Regions from separate parts of the Streptomyces sp. NPDC002935 genome, predicted to be linked through region 2. Evidence: riboswitches for the same ligand, from Rfam matches in the RefSeq annotation. Region 2 holds a riboswitch; the other holds the start of a gene.
What was found. Region 2 has a riboswitch for glycine ahead of gcvP (aminomethyl-transferring glycine dehydrogenase). Riboswitches for the same ligand answer to the same signal wherever they lie in the genome.
Positions count from the first base shown of each region.

Region 1: it holds a riboswitch for glycine, as region 2 does, so the genes downstream of both, gcvT (glycine cleavage system aminomethyltransferase GcvT) here and gcvP (aminomethyl-transferring glycine dehydrogenase) in region 2, are expected to answer to the same signal.

Region 1 is NZ_JBEXNW010000036.1:33,182-40,668, reverse strand. Features, by position in the region: gene ABZX90_RS35035 (enhanced serine sensitivity protein SseB) at 1-519, opposite strand, end outside; gene ABZX90_RS35030 (AAA family ATPase) at 582-1,250, opposite strand; glycine riboswitch at 1,454-1,550, shown strand; gene gcvT (glycine cleavage system aminomethyltransferase GcvT) at 1,698-2,831, shown strand; gene gcvH (glycine cleavage system protein GcvH) at 2,990-3,367, shown strand; gene glyA (serine hydroxymethyltransferase) at 3,379-4,641, shown strand; gene ABZX90_RS35010 (L-serine ammonia-lyase) at 4,804-6,171, shown strand; gene ABZX90_RS35005 (glycoside hydrolase family 25 protein) at 6,404-6,961, shown strand; gene ABZX90_RS35000 (N(5)-(carboxyethyl)ornithine synthase) at 7,182-7,487, shown strand, end outside.
Region 2 is NZ_JBEXNW010000064.1:13,519-21,005, reverse strand. Features, by position in the region: gene ABZX90_RS42630 (MerR family transcriptional regulator) at 1-573, shown strand, start outside; gene ABZX90_RS42625 (bifunctional nuclease family protein) at 660-1,133, shown strand; gene ABZX90_RS42620 (MerR family transcriptional regulator) at 1,352-2,026, shown strand; gene ABZX90_RS42615 (DNA polymerase IV) at 2,101-3,600, shown strand; gene ABZX90_RS42610 (PRC-barrel domain-containing protein) at 3,522-3,893, opposite strand; glycine riboswitch at 4,009-4,104, shown strand; gene gcvP (aminomethyl-transferring glycine dehydrogenase) at 4,282-7,167, shown strand; gene ABZX90_RS42600 (DUF5999 family protein) at 7,303-7,487, opposite strand, start outside.

The DNA of each region.
Region 1 (7,487 bases), on a different contig from region 2:
GAACTCGGCCGAGGCGGCGGCCAGGAAGTCCACCGGATCCTCCTGCCAGTCGGGCTCGAAGAGCCGCACCCGGCCACCGCTGGCCGACCCGTCCAGCAGGGTCCGCCCGGCCCGGCACAGCTCGGCGACGGCGGTCGGCGGCAGCGGTACGCCGACCACGCCGTCCGGATTGACCGCGATGCCGACCTGCGGCGGAAGTCCGCGGGCGAACTCCACGGCGGGCGCGATCGTGAACGACATGTGGCCGCCGGTGACCTGCCGGAACTGCTCCTCGGAGCTGAAGACGGGGACGTACACCTGGCCCCCGAGCTCCATCGTGGGCAGGTCGAGCGGACCGGTCTGCGGGCCACCGCCGTTGGGCAGCGGCACCCAGACGAAGCTGCGGCCGAGCACCTCGACGATGCGGGCGCCCGCCGAGGGCCCCGCGGGCACACCGAGGGAGGAGGACAGCACCTCCTCCAGCTCGTTGCCGGGCCAACCGCCGTGCGGATGGGGATGCGCCTGTGCCGGGAAGTCCATCTGTCTACCGCCTGCTTCGAACCACTGTTCCGGCTGGAAAGGTTAATGCGCCCGCACGTCGGTCAGGGGCCGAAGTCGATCCTGCGCAGCACGTCCGCCGCGTCCCGGTCGATCAGCACCGCCGATCCGCACCCCTCGGGCAGGTCGCCCTTCTCGACGGAGCGCAGCAGCCGGGTGACCGCGCCGCGATGGCGCGCGAAGGCGTAGCGCGAGACGCCCCGGCCGCGCTCGCGCTGGCCGTCCAGCGCGGTGCCCGGCGTGACGTCGAGCAGCAGCAGGTGCAGCGCGCCGCCCCGGCGCCGGGCCTCGCGGGCGAGCCAGCGGCGCACCCAGGCCTGCGTGCCGCAGTCGTGCACGACGACTCCGCCGTCGCCGCGCAGCGCACGGCGCAGACCGGCGTAGTGCGCGAGGCGGACGAGGGGCCGGTAGACCGCGTAGGGCAGCAGGCGGGCCGTGCGCCCGTCCCAGCGGTCGCGGGTGTCCTGCGAGTCGACGCGCGCGCCCTTCACGGCCCGCCGCATCAGGGTCGACTTGCCGCTGCCGGGCAGTCCGGTGACCACGACGACGTCGCGTGCCCCGAAGCGGAGACCGTGCGGGCTGTGTCCGGCCCGGTCCCGGAGGTCCCTGACGACGGCCGCCGGAAGCGGACCGCACGCCTCCCGGGCCGGTACACCGGTCTGCTCGGGCAGCGCGAGACCCGAGGTCGTCGCGTACGCCGTGGTCCTGTTCACCGTGACCGTCCTCCCCTTGGATGTGGAGTCCCATCCCCGTCGAGTGTAAAGAGAAGGTAATGCCCGGCGCTTCCCATTTCGGTGCACGGACTGCCACAGGCCGGTCACAGATGCGGACCGCCGGAATCGGACCCTCCGGCCGCGGACTGCCAGGATCGGACGGCGCGTGCAATGATGGCCGCGCCAACTGCATACCGGCCGCTTGAATCCGCGCGGGAGAGTCCTGGGTACGTGTACCCGGGCGCCGAAGGAGCAAGTCCCTCCCTTGAATCTCTCAGGCACCGTTACCGCGCGGGCGAGGCACATCTGAAAAGCGGGCCGCCCACCGGTGGCTCCACCCAAGGTGCAAATCAGGACCACCGTTTCGTGGGGTCTTGATGAACCTCTCAGGTTCCGATGACAGATGGGGAGGAACGACCTCGCCGTCATGCCTTGGGAGCCAGACCGATGAGCAGCACCGCACCCCGTCACACCGCGCTCGATGCCCTGCATCGCTCGCTCGGCGCGACCATGACCGACTTCGCAGGCTGGGACATGCCCCTGCGCTACGGCTCCGAGCGGGACGAGCATCTCGCCGTCCGCACGAAGGCCGGCCTCTTCGACCTCTCCCACATGGGCGAGATCACCGTCACCGGCCCCGAGGCCGCGGCGCTCCTGAACCACGCGCTGGTCGGCAACATCGCCACCGTCGGCGTCGGCCGCGCCCGCTACACCATGATCTGCCAGGAGGACGGCGGCATCCTGGACGACCTGATCGTCTACCGCCTCGCCGATCACGAAGCCGCGTCCCCTCAGTACATGGTCGTGGCGAACGCCTCCAACGCCCAGGTGGTGCTGGACGCCCTGACCGAGCGCGCCGCCGGTTTCGACGCGGTCGTGCGCGACGACCGTGACGCGTACGCGCTGATCGCCGTGCAGGGGCCGGAGTCCCCCGGCATCCTCAAGTCGATCACCGACGCGGACCTGGACGGCCTGAAGTACTACGCGGGCCTGCCGGGCACGGTGGCCGGCGTTCCGGCGCTGATCGCCCGCACCGGTTACACGGGCGAGGACGGCTTCGAGCTGTTCGTCGCCCCCGCCGACGCCGAGAAGGTGTGGCAGGCGCTGACCGACGCGGGTACCCCGGCCGGGCTGGTCCCCTGCGGTCTGTCGTGCCGCGACACGCTCCGCCTGGAGGCGGGCATGCCGCTGTACGGGCACGAGCTCACCACCTCCCTGACCCCCTTCGACGCCGGCCTCGGGCGGGTCGTGAAGTTCGAGAAGGAGGGCGACTTCGTGGGGCGCGCCGCGCTGGAGGAGGCCGCCTCCCGTGCCGAGCAGAACCCGCCGCGGGTCCTCGTCGGCCTGATCGCCGAGGGACGTCGCGTGCCGCGCGCCGGGTACCCGGTCGTCGCCGACGGCCAGGTGATCGGCGAGATCACCTCCGGTGCCCCCTCCCCCACGCTGGGCAAGCCGATCGCCATGGCGTACGTCGACGCCGCGCACGCCGCGCCGGGCACCGCCGGTGTCGGCGTGGACATCCGGGGCAGCCACGAACCGTACGAGGTCGTGGCGCTGCCGTTCTACAAGCGCCAGAAGTAAGACTGGTCCGCACGGGCCGGACATGACACGGATGCCCGTCGGGCGCCGGCACTGACGGGCGACCCCGTCGGGCGCCGGACGTGACCCTGGGCACATCTGCCCGCGCTACCCACGCTTCCCTCCATCACCACTCCACCGCGTACAGGAGAATTCAGGCCATGAGCAACCCCCAGCAGCTGCGCTACAGCAAGGAGCACGAGTGGCTGTCCGTCGCCGAGGACGGCGTCGCGACGGTCGGCATCACCGAGTTCGCGGCCAACGCGCTCGGCGATGTCGTCTACGCCCAGCTCCCGGAGGTCGGTGACACGGTGACCGCGGGCGAGTCCTGCGGCGAGCTGGAGTCGACCAAGTCGGTCAGCGACCTGTACTCCCCGGTCGACGGCGAGGTCGTCGAGGCGAACCAGGACGTGGTGGACGACCCGTCGCTGGTGAACTCCGCGCCCTTCGAGGGCGGCTGGCTGTTCAAGGTGCGCGTCGCCGACCAGCCCGAGGACCTGATGTCCGCCGACGAGTACACCGCCTTCACCGCCGGCTGAGGAGTCACCGCATGTCGCTTCTGAACACCCCGCTTCACGAGCTGGACCCGGACGTCGCCGCCGCCGTCGACGCCGAGCTGCACCGCCAGCAGTCCACCCTGGAGATGATCGCCTCGGAGAACTTCGCTCCGGTCGCGGTCATGGAGGCCCAGGGCTCGGTCCTGACCAACAAGTACGCCGAGGGCTACCCCGGCCGCCGCTACTACGGCGGCTGCGAGCACGTCGACGTGGTCGAGCAGATCGCCATCGACCGCGTCAAGGCGCTGTTCGGCGCCGAGCACGCCAACGTCCAGCCGCACTCGGGCGCCCAGGCCAACGCGGCGGCGATGTTCGCGCTGCTCAAGCCGGGCGACACGATCATGGGTCTGAACCTGGCGCACGGCGGGCACCTCACCCACGGCATGAAGATCAACTTCTCCGGCAAGCTCTACAACGTGGTCGCCTACCACGTGAGCGACGAGACCGGTCAGGTCGACATGGCCGAGGTCGAGCGCCTCGCCAAGGAGTCCCGGCCGAAGCTGATCGTGGCCGGCTGGTCCGCCTACCCGCGGCAGCTGGACTTCGCCGAGTTCCGCCGCATCGCCGACGAGGTCGGCGCGTACCTCATGGTCGACATGGCGCACTTCGCCGGCCTGGTGGCCGCGGGGCTGCACCCGAACCCGGTGCCGCACGCCCACGTCGTCACGACGACCACCCACAAGACCCTCGGCGGCCCGCGCGGCGGCGTGATCCTCTCGACGGCCGAGCTGGCCAAGAAGATCAACTCCGCGGTCTTCCCCGGTCAGCAGGGCGGTCCGCTGGAGCATGTGATCGCCGCCAAGGCCGTCTCCTTCAAGGTCGCCGCCACGGAGGACTTCAAGGAGCGCCAGCAGCGCACGCTGGACGGCGCGCGCATCCTGGCCGAGCGTCTGGTCCAGGACGACGTGAAGGCCGTGGGCGTGGACGTCCTGTCCGGGGGCACGGACGTGCACCTGGTCCTGGTCGACCTGCGCAACTCCGAGCTGGACGGGCAGCAGGCCGAGGACCGCCTCCACGAGGTCGGCATCACGGTCAACCGCAACGCCATCCCGAACGACCCGCGCCCGCCGATGGTCACCTCCGGTCTGCGCATCGGCACGCCCGCCCTCGCCACCCGCGGCTTCACCGCCGAGGACTTCACCGAGGTCGCGGACATCATCGCCGAGGCGCTGAAGCCGTCCTACGACGCGGAGGCCCTCAAGATCCGCGTGTCCGCTCTGGCCGACAAGCACCCGTTGTACCCCGGCCTGAAGTAGTTTCGTACGCTCTAGGTCGTACGTTTGGGTCCGTACGGTTCTTCTCGTACGGACGTCCGGGGCACCGCGCACACTGGAAGCAGAGCGCGGTGCCCCGTTCCATGCAGTTCCGCACCACCTCCGCCGGACAACGGCGTCCGGCGAAACCACCAAGGAGTTCCCGTGGCCATCTCGGTCTTCGACCTGTTCTCGATCGGCATCGGCCCGTCCAGCTCCCACACGGTGGGCCCGATGCGCGCCGCACGCATGTTCGCCCGGCGGCTGCGCAACGAAGAGCTGCTGGCCCCGGTCACGGCGATACGCGCCGAGCTGTACGGCTCCCTGGGCGCGACCGGCCACGGCCACGGCACCCCCAAGGCGGTGCTGCTCGGCCTGGAGGGCTCCTCACCCCGGACGGTGGACGTGGAGGGCGCCGACGAACGGGTCGAGCAGATCAAGTCCTCCGGGCGGATCAACCTGCTCGGCGAGCACGAGATCGACTTCTCCTTCGACAACGACCTGGTCCTGCACCGCCGCAAGGCCCTGCCGTACCACGCGAACGGCATGACGATCTTCGCGTACGACGCCTCCGGCGAGCTCGTCATGGAGAAGACGTACTACTCGGTCGGCGGCGGCTTCGTGGTGGACGACGACGCGGTCGGCGAGGACCGCATCAAGCTCGACGACACGGTCCTGAAGTACCCGTTCCGCACGGGCGACGAGCTGCTGCGGCTCACGAAGGAGACCGGCCTGTCGATCTCCGCCCTGATGCTGGAGAACGAGCGGGCCTGGCGCACCGAGGAGGAGATCCACGAAGGGCTCATCGGCATCTGGCGCGTGATGCAGGCATGCGTCTCGCGCGGCATGGCCCGCGAGGGCATCCTGCCGGGCGGCCTCCGGGTCCGCCGCCGCGCCGCCCACTCGGCCCGCCAGCTGCGCGCCGAGGGCGACCCGCTGGCCCACGCGATGGAGTGGATCACCCTCTACGCGATGGCGGTCAACGAGGAGAACGCGGCGGGCGGACGTGTGGTCACCGCCCCCACCAACGGCGCGGCGGGCATCATCCCTGCGGTGCTGCACTACTACATCAACTTCGTGCCGGGCGCAGACGAGGAGGGCGTCGTACGGTTCCTGCTCGCGGCCGGAGCCATCGGCATGCTCTTCAAGGAGAACGCCTCCATCTCGGGCGCCGAGGTCGGCTGCCAGGGCGAGGTCGGCTCGGCCTGCTCGATGGCGGCCGGCGCGCTCGCCGAGGTGCTCGGGGGCAGCCCCGAGCAGGTCGAGAACGCCGCCGAGATCGGCATGGAGCACAACCTCGGCCTGACCTGCGACCCGGTCGGCGGCCTGGTCCAGATCCCCTGCATCGAGCGCAACGGCATGGCCGCGGTGAAGGCCGTCACGGCGGCCAGGATGGCCATGCGCGGCGACGGCTCCCACATGGTCTCCCTCGACAAGGTCATCAAGACCATGAAGGAGACCGGCGCCGACATGAGCGTCAAGTACAAGGAGACGGCCCGGGGCGGGCTGGCGGTCAACATCATCGAGTGCTGACGAACAGCCATGGACCCGGCCCGGTCCGGCGAGCCCAGCGGCACGCCCGACCGGTCCGGCCGGCACCGCACGCCCGCCGCGTCCTGACGGGCCGCGAGGACGAGGGCGTCCGCGCCGGTCACCTGTACGAGGGTGGGGTGGGCTAAGTGGGGGAACGTGAAAGGCAGTTGTTCCCCACGACACCGGGCATCGCCCCGCGTGGCCCGTCCCCCCGTGCACGGAGGCTCCACCCATGCTGCGAGGCATCGACGTCAGCGCCTACCAGCCGTCCGCATACGGCACCGCCGGCCTCTCCTTCGTCTTCGTCAAGGCGACGGAAGGCCGCTCGTACGTCAACCCGAAGCTCACCGCGCAGGTGAGAACGGCCCGCGACGCGGACTGTGTGGTGGGTTTCTACCACTTCCTGTGGCCGGGCAACATCACCGCCCAGGCCGCGTACTTCGTCAGCAAGGCCCCCGAGAAGGCGGGCGATCTGCTCGCCGTCGACTGGGAGACCACGGGCGACGGCACCCACGCGAGCAACGCGGAGAAGGACCGCTTCCTCCGCAAGGTGAGGGAACTCCGCCCGGACCACCGGGTGGTGCTCTACACCAACCGGGACTTCTGGCTGAACGTCGACACCACCTCGTACGCCGGTGACGGCCTCTGGATCGCCGACTACGTCACCGCCGGCAAACCCCGCATTCAGGCGAAGTGGCGCTTCCACCAGTACACCGACGAGCCGGTGGACAGGGACGTCGCGGACTTCGAGAGCAAGGCCGCGCTGCGCGCGTGGGCCGGCAGCGCCTAGAGATCGTCGACGGTCCGCGCTGTCCTCCCGCGGGCAGATCCGGTGCCGGCGACCTGCGCGTACGTCGAGCTCAAACGAGCGGCGGGGGTCCCGGCGCCGGGACGGGAGTACCGTGGCCGTACCGAGCGCACCTCGCACGCCGTCATCCATTTCGGTGTCGCCCTCGGGGAACGGCAAAGGCCGGAGCACATCGCGTCCGGCCGGAGATGAGCCGCCCCACATGAGTCTGATGAGTCTCGGAGTACTTGCCTCCTCCCGCAAGGAGAACGAGTTCCGGCTGCCGCTGCACCCGCGCCACCTGGACCGCATCGCCCCGGACCTGCGCGAGAAGATCTTCCTCGAACAGGGCTACGGCCGGCGGTTCGGCGTCGCGGACGACGCGCTGCGACCACTCGTGGCGGGCCTGCGCACCCGCGAGCAACTCGTCGCCGAGTGCGACATCATGCTGCTGCCCAAGCCCATGCACGACGACATCGCCGAGCTGCGCGAGGGCCAGGTGCTGTGGGGATGGCCGCACTGCGTGCAG
Region 2 (7,487 bases):
AAGTTCAGTGCGGACGATGTCGAGCGCCTCGGCCACGTCCTGAGGATGCAGCGCGACCACTATCTGCCGCTGAAGGTGATCCGGGAGCACCTGGAAGCCCTGGAGCGCGGTGAGCAGGTGCGTCTGCCCTCCGTGGGCCGCCAGCGCGACTCGGGCGAGGCAGAATCCCTCGGGGAGCTCTACGGCGAGCCCGAGGGGCCCACGGCGGCCCGGGTGGGCCGTGCGGAGCTGCTGGCCGCCGCGGAGATCGGTGAGCAGGAGCTCCAGGAGTGGGAGTCGTACGGGCTGATCGGCCCCTTGCCCGGCGGTGTCTACGACGCCGAGGCGGTGACCGTCGCCGCGCTCGTCGTCGAATTGGGGCGCTTCGGGATCGAGCCGCGCCATCTGCGGGCGATGAAGGCGGCGGCGGAGCGTGACGCGGGGCTGGTGGACCAGGTGGTCGCCCCCCTGCGGCGCCACCGCAATCCGCAGACCCGGGCGCACGCGGAGGCCCGTACGAAGGAGCTCGCGGGCCTCACGGTGAAGCTGCACGCGGCACTCGTGCAGACCGCGCTGGGTGTGCGACTGCGCTGATCCGGGGCAGCGGCGCAGTCTGTGGATCGGCCACCCGTTCTGTGCCCGACTACCCAAACGTCCCGGGCACGGCCTAGGGTTGCTGTGTGAACGAGCTCGATGTCGTAGGTGTCCGGGTCGAGATGCCCTCCAACCAACCGATCGTGCTTCTGCGTGAAGTGGGAGGCGACCGCTACCTCCCCATCTGGATCGGACCGGGGGAGGCGACGGCGATCGCCTTCGCCCAGCAGGGCATGGCCCCCGCGCGACCGCTGACCCACGACCTGTTCAAGGACGTGTTGGAGGCCGTCGGCCAGGAGCTCACCGAAGTACGCATCACGGACCTGCGCGAGGGCGTGTTCTACGCCGAGCTCGTCTTCGCCAGCGGGGTCGAGGTGAGTGCCCGGCCGTCCGACGCCATAGCGCTGGCCCTGCGCACCGGAACGCCGATCTACGGCAGCGACGGGGTGCTCGACGACGCGGGCATCGCGATCCCGGACGAGCAGGAGGACGAGGTGGAGAAGTTCCGCGAGTTCCTCGACCAGATCTCCCCCGAGGACTTCGGCACCAATAGTCAGTGACGCCGGCGGGCGGAGGGCAGCTCCGGGTGGCATTTGCCCGCGGCCGGTGTGGTGTGCCGCAGCCCGCGCCGGGAGCATTCGGCTAGCCTTTCCCCGCGGTAGGGCACGGGAAACCACTCTTAGGGTGATAATCACTCGGCGTGCCGAGTGTGGCGATCGTTGACGCGCCCCTGGTGACTGCCTACCGTCGAGAAGGCAGGTCAAGGACGGAGGTCGGCGTGAGAAGCAGCGGCGACGGTACGGCTGGGGGTGCCCCCGGACGCGGTCCGGGGGAGAGCGGCCCGTACCCTCCCCCAAGCTCTCGGCTCGACTCGAGCAGGGGGCATCCCCATCATGGCGGCGCGGCCGATCACGTTCCGCGGCGGCCGACGGCAGTGCCCGGCGAGGGAGGGGCTGTTCCCGAGGAGGTCGGTTACCGGGGGCCCACGGCGTGCGCGGCCGCGGGTATCACCTATAGGCAGCTGGACTACTGGGCGAGGACCGGACTGGTCGAGCCCAGTGTGCGTCCCGCCTACGGGTCGGGGACGCAGCGTCTCTACAGCTTCCGGGACGTGGTGGTCCTGAAGATCGTCAAGCGGTTCCTCGACACCGGGGTGTCGCTGCAGAACATCCGCACCACGGTCCAGCACCTGAGGGAGCGCGGCTTCCAGGACCTGGAGCGCATGACGCTGATGAGCGACGGCGCGACGGTCTACGAGTGCACCTCGCCCGACGAGGTCCACGCGCTGCTTCAGGGTGGTCAGGGGATCTTCGGCATCGCCGTGGGCGTGGTGTGGCGGGACGTGGAGAGTGCCCTGTCGCAGTTGCACGGGGAGCGTGTGGACACCGGGGAGACGCTTCTCGCGCACAACCCCGCCGACGAGCTCGCGCGAAGGCGCAACCGCGCGGTGTGACGCGCACGGTTTTCGATGACGTGATGCCCCGGCCTGCCGGGGCATTGTCAGTGGCGTAGGGCAGCATCGGACATGTGAGAACCGCGCCCACGATCCTGCATCTCGACATGGATGCCTTCTTCGCCTCGGCGGAGCAGGCGTCCAAGCCGAGCCTGCGCGGGAAGGCCGTCGTCGTGGGCGGACTCGGACCGCGCGGAGTCGTCGCCACCGCCTCGTACGAGGCACGCGTCTTCGGGGTGAACTCGGCGATGCCCATGGCCCAGGCACGCCGACGCGCTCCGAACGCCGCGTACCTGGTGCCGCGCTTCGGGCTCTACCGGGAGGTCAGCGAGCAGGTGATGGGGCTGCTGGGGGCCCTGTCGCCGCTGGTGGAGCCGCTGAGCCTGGACGAGGCGTTCGTGGACCTGGAAGCGGGCGGGACGGCCTGGGACGACGCCTCGGCGCGGCTGGCGGGTGCCAAGCTGCGCGCCGACATCCGGGCGGTCACGGGGCTCACGGGGTCGGTGGGGCTCGCCGCCTCCAAGATGCTGGCGAAGATCGCCTCGGAGCAGGCCAAGCCCGACGGTCTCGTGGTGATCGAGCCGGGCACCGAGCGCGCGCTGCTGGGGCCGATGTCGGTGCGGACATTGCCGGGCGTGGGGCCGGCGACCGGCGATCATCTGCGGCGAGCCGGCATCACCACCGTCGAAGAACTCGCCGAGGCGGGCGAGGACGAGCTCGTACGGCTGCTGGGGAAGGCGCACGGGCACGCGCTGTTCGCGATGGCCCTGGCGCACGACGAGCGGCCCGTGGTGGCCGAGCGGGAGACCAAGTCGGTGTCGGTCGAGGACACGTACGACGTGGACATCCACGACCGGGTCCGGGTGGGGCTGGAAGTTGCGCGGCTCGCGGACCGGTGTGTGCGGCGGCTGCGCGGGGCCGGACTGTCGGGGCGGACCATCGTGCTGAAGGTGCGCAGGTACGACTTCTCGACGCTGACCCGGTCCGAGACGCTGCGAGGGCCCACGGACGACCCCGGGGTCGTGCGAGAAGCCGCCGCCCGGCTGCTGGAGGGGGTGGACACCACCGGAGGCATACGCCTGCTGGGGGTCGGTGTCTCCGGGCTCGCCGACTACACACAGGAGGATCTGTTCGCGCAGGCGCAGGCGGCCGCCGAGGGGGAGTCTGCGGCGGAGGAGCATCCCGCGGACGAGTCGGCCGAGGGGGCCGCCGCAGAGCAGGAACGGCCCGCGGAGCGGCGGTGGCCCTCCGGGCACGACGTGTCGCACGCCGAGTACGGGCACGGCTGGGTGCAGGGGAGTGGGCTGGGGCGGGTCACGGTGCGGTTCGAGACGCCCTACTCCGAGCCCGGCCGGGTGCGGACGTTCCGGACGGACGATCCGCAACTGGAACCAGCGGATCCGCTGCCCCTGGTGGAGCGAAGACCCGAGGACGCCGGGCCTGGGCCGTTGGCGTCAGAAGCCGGGGCGCTGGGCAGTCCGGACCCGGGGCGGCCTCAGACGTCCTCCGTGCCCGCGATCCGGCCGAAGTCCCGGTCCGGCGGCGGGGGAGGGGACGCCACGTCGAGACCGTAGTGGTGGTAGAGCTGGAGTTCCTGTTCGGGGGAGAGGTGCCGCCCGACGCCGAAGTCGGGGGCGTCCTTGATCAGGGCTCGGTCGAAGGGGATGCGCAGGGTCCCCTCGACGATCTCGCTGGGCTCCAGGGGTACGAAGGCATCCCTGCTGAACAGGCCGGTCCGTATGGCCGCCCACTCCGGGACGCCGGTCGCGTCGTCGAGGTAGACCTCGTCGATCGTGCCGATCTTGGTGCCGTTGCTGTCGAACGCCTTGCGGCCGATCAGGTTGCGCGGATCGATGTCGGTCTGCACGGTCCCTCCACGTGGTCGCAAACTCATCCGTAAGTACTACAAAAGAGCAGATTCGGGAAGGCGGCCACTCGAAAGCCGACGGCTTGTCCTCGCTGGTAGGCTGGCAGACGGCTGCTGATCCCGTGCGGGAGAGTCCTCCAGACTTCACCGGAGGCGCCGAAGGAGCAACTCCTCCCCGGAATCTCTCAGGCTCACGTACCGCACGGACGAGGTCACTCTGGAAAGCAGAGCGGGTGCCGATGGCCTCCGCTCTCACCGACGGTGAAAGCCGGACCGTCCAAGGACGCTCCGGTGAAACTCTCAGGTTGAGATGACAGAGGGGGAGGCCGTCGGGGTGCCCGTGCCGGGGTGCCCCTCGAAGGTCGCGTCAGACCAGGAGGCCTCCGCCATGACCGCCCCTCGCATTCCGCTCTCCGAGCTCGAACAGGGAATTCCCTTCGAGCAGCGCCACATCGGGCCCGACTCCGAAGCCCGGGCCAAGATGCTCGCGCAGGTGGGATACGGCTCGCTCGACGAGCTGACCGCCGCCGCGGTGCCGGACGTGATCAAGAACGCCGAGGCCCTGAAGCTGCCGGCCGCCCGCACCGAGGCCGAGGTACTGGCCGAGCTGCGCTCCCTCGCGGACCGTAACCAGGTGCTCGGCTCGATGATCGGCCTCGGCTACTACGGCACGTTCACGCCGCCGGTGATCCTGCGCAACGTCATGGAGAACCCGGCCTGGTACACCGCGTACACGCCGTACCAGCCGGAGATCTCGCAGGGCCGTCTCGAGGCGCTGCTGAACTTCCAGACCGTCGTCGCCGAGCTGACCGGGCTGCCGACCTCCGGCGCCTCGCTGCTCGACGAGGGCACCGCCGCCGCCGAGGCGATGGCGCTGTCCCGCCGGATGGGCAAGAACAAGAAGGGCCTCTTCCTGGTCGACGCGGACGCGCTGCCGCAGACCATCGCCGTCATCGAGACCCGCGCCGAGCCGACCGGCGTCGAGATCGTCGTCGCCGACCTCGCCGAGGGCATCCCGGCCGACCTCGCCGGGCGCGAGATCAACGGTGTGCTGATCCAGTACCCGGGCGCCTCCGGTGCCGTACGCGACATCAAGCCCCTCATCGAGCAGGCGCACGAGCTGGGCGCGGTCGTCACCGTCGCCGCCGATCTGCTCGCCCTGACCCTGCTGACCTCGCCCGGCGAGCTCGACGCGGACATCGCGGTCGGTACGACGCAGCGCTTCGGTGTGCCGATGGGCTTCGGCGGACCGCACGCCGGATACATGGCGGTGCGCGAGAAGTTCGCGCGCAGCCTCCCCGGCCGACTGGTCGGTGTGTCCGTGGACGCCGACGGGAACAAGGCGTACCGCCTCGCCCTGCAGACGCGTGAGCAGCACATCCGTCGCGAGAAGGCGACCAGCAACATCTGTACGGCTCAGGTGCTGCTCGCCGTGATGGCCGGCATGTACGCCGTGTACCACGGTCCCGACGGCCTGCGGACCATCGCACGGCGTACCCACCGCTACGCCACGGTCCTGGCCGCGGGGCTCAACGCCGACGGCGTCGAGGTCGTGCACGGCGCGTACTTCGACACCCTCACCGTGCGGGTCCCGGGCCGCGCCGCCGCGACCGTGGCCGCCGCCCGCGACCACGGCGTCAACCTCCACCTCGTCGACGCCGACCAGGTGTCGATCTCGTGCGACGAGACGACCACGCGCGAGCAGCTGGCCGCCGTGTGGACCGCCTTCGGCGTCGACGGCGACATCGAGGCGCTGGACGCGATCGCCGAGGACACCCTGCCGGCCGCGCTGCTGCGCACCGACGAGTACCTCACGCACCCCGTCTTCCACCAGCACCGCTCCGAGACCGCGATGCTGCGCTACCTGCGCAGGCTCTCCGACCGCGACTACGCGCTCGACCGCGGCATGATCCCGCTGGGCTCCTGCACGATGAAGCTCAACGCGACCACCGAGATGGAGCCGGTGACCTGGCCCGAGTTCGGGCAGCTGCACCCCTTCGCGCCCGCCGAGCAGGCGCGGGGTTACCTGACGCTCATCCACGAGCTGGAGGACCAGCTCGCCGAGGTCACCGGCTACGACAAGGTGTCCCTCCAGCCCAACGCCGGTTCGCAGGGCGAGCTGGCCGGTCTGCTGGCCGTCCGCGGCTACCACCGCGCCAACGGCGACGACCAGCGCACCGTCTGCCTCATCCCGTCCTCCGCGCACGGCACCAACGCCGCCAGCGCCGTGATGGCCGGCATGAAGGTCGTCGTCGTGAAGACCGCGGACGACGGTGAGATCGACGTCCAGGACCTGCGCGCCAAGATCGAGCAGTACCGCGACGAACTGTCGGTGCTGATGATCACGTACCCCTCGACCCACGGGGTGTTCGAGGAGCACGTCGCCGACATCTGCGCCCAGGTGCACGAGGCCGGCGGCCAGGTCTACGTCGACGGTGCCAACCTCAACGCCCTGGTGGGCCTCGCCAAGCCGGGCCACTTCGGCGGCGACGTCTCGCACCTCAACCTGCACAAGACCTTCTGCATCCCGCACGGCGGCGGCGGTCCGGGCGTCGGCCCGGTCGGTGTGCGCGCGCACCTGGCGCCGTACCTGCCGAACCACCCGCTGCAGCCCGAGGCCGGTCCCGAGACCGGCGTCGGCCCGATCTCGGCCGCTCCCTGGGGCTCCGCGGGCATCCTGCCCATCTCCTGGTCGTACGTCCGGCTGATGGGCGGCGAGGGCCTCAAGCGCGCCACGCAGGTGGCCGTGCTCTCCGCGAACTACATCGCCAAGCGCCTGGAGCCGCACTACCCGGTGCTGTACACCGGCCCCGGCGGCCTGGTCGCGCACGAGTGCATCATCGACCTGCGCCCGCTCACCAAGGCGACCGGCGTGAGTGTCGACGACATCGCCAAGCGCCTGATCGACTACGGCTTCCACGCGCCGACGATGTCGTTCCCGGTGGCCGGCACGCTGATGATCGAGCCGACCGAGTCCGAGGACCTGGGCGAGCTCGACCGGTTCTGCGAAGCGATGATCGCGATCCGCGCGGAGATCGAGAAGGTCGGCTCCGGCGAGTGGGCGGTGGACGACAACCCGCTGCGCGGGGCGCCGCACACGGCCGCCGCGCTCGGCGGCGACTGGGAGCACCCGTACAGCCGCGAGGAGGCCGTCTTCCCGGCCGGTGTCTCGGCCGCCGACAAGTACTGGCCGCCGGTGCGCCGCATCGACCAGGCGTACGGCGACCGGAACCTCGTCTGCTCCTGCCCGCCGCTGGACGCGTACGAGGACTGATCAGCGCTCGGCACGTGGACGCCTACGGGGAGTGATCACCCTCGGGCATGCGTCGGGGCCGGTTCGGAGAGTACGTCTCCGGGCCGGCCCCTCGTGTGTCTGGGCGGCCTGTCACGGCCGCCCGGGTCGTGCGGCTCAGGCGGCCGTCATCACCGGCGCTCCGCCCATCGGGCGGTGCGGGGCGATGATCTGGCCGTCCGGCAGGAGCTCACCGGTGTCCTCGAAGAGCAGAACGCCGTTGCACAGCAGGCTCCATCCCTGCTCCGGGTGGTGCGCCACAAGGCGGGCGGATTCCCGGTCGGCTGATTCGGCTGAGGGGC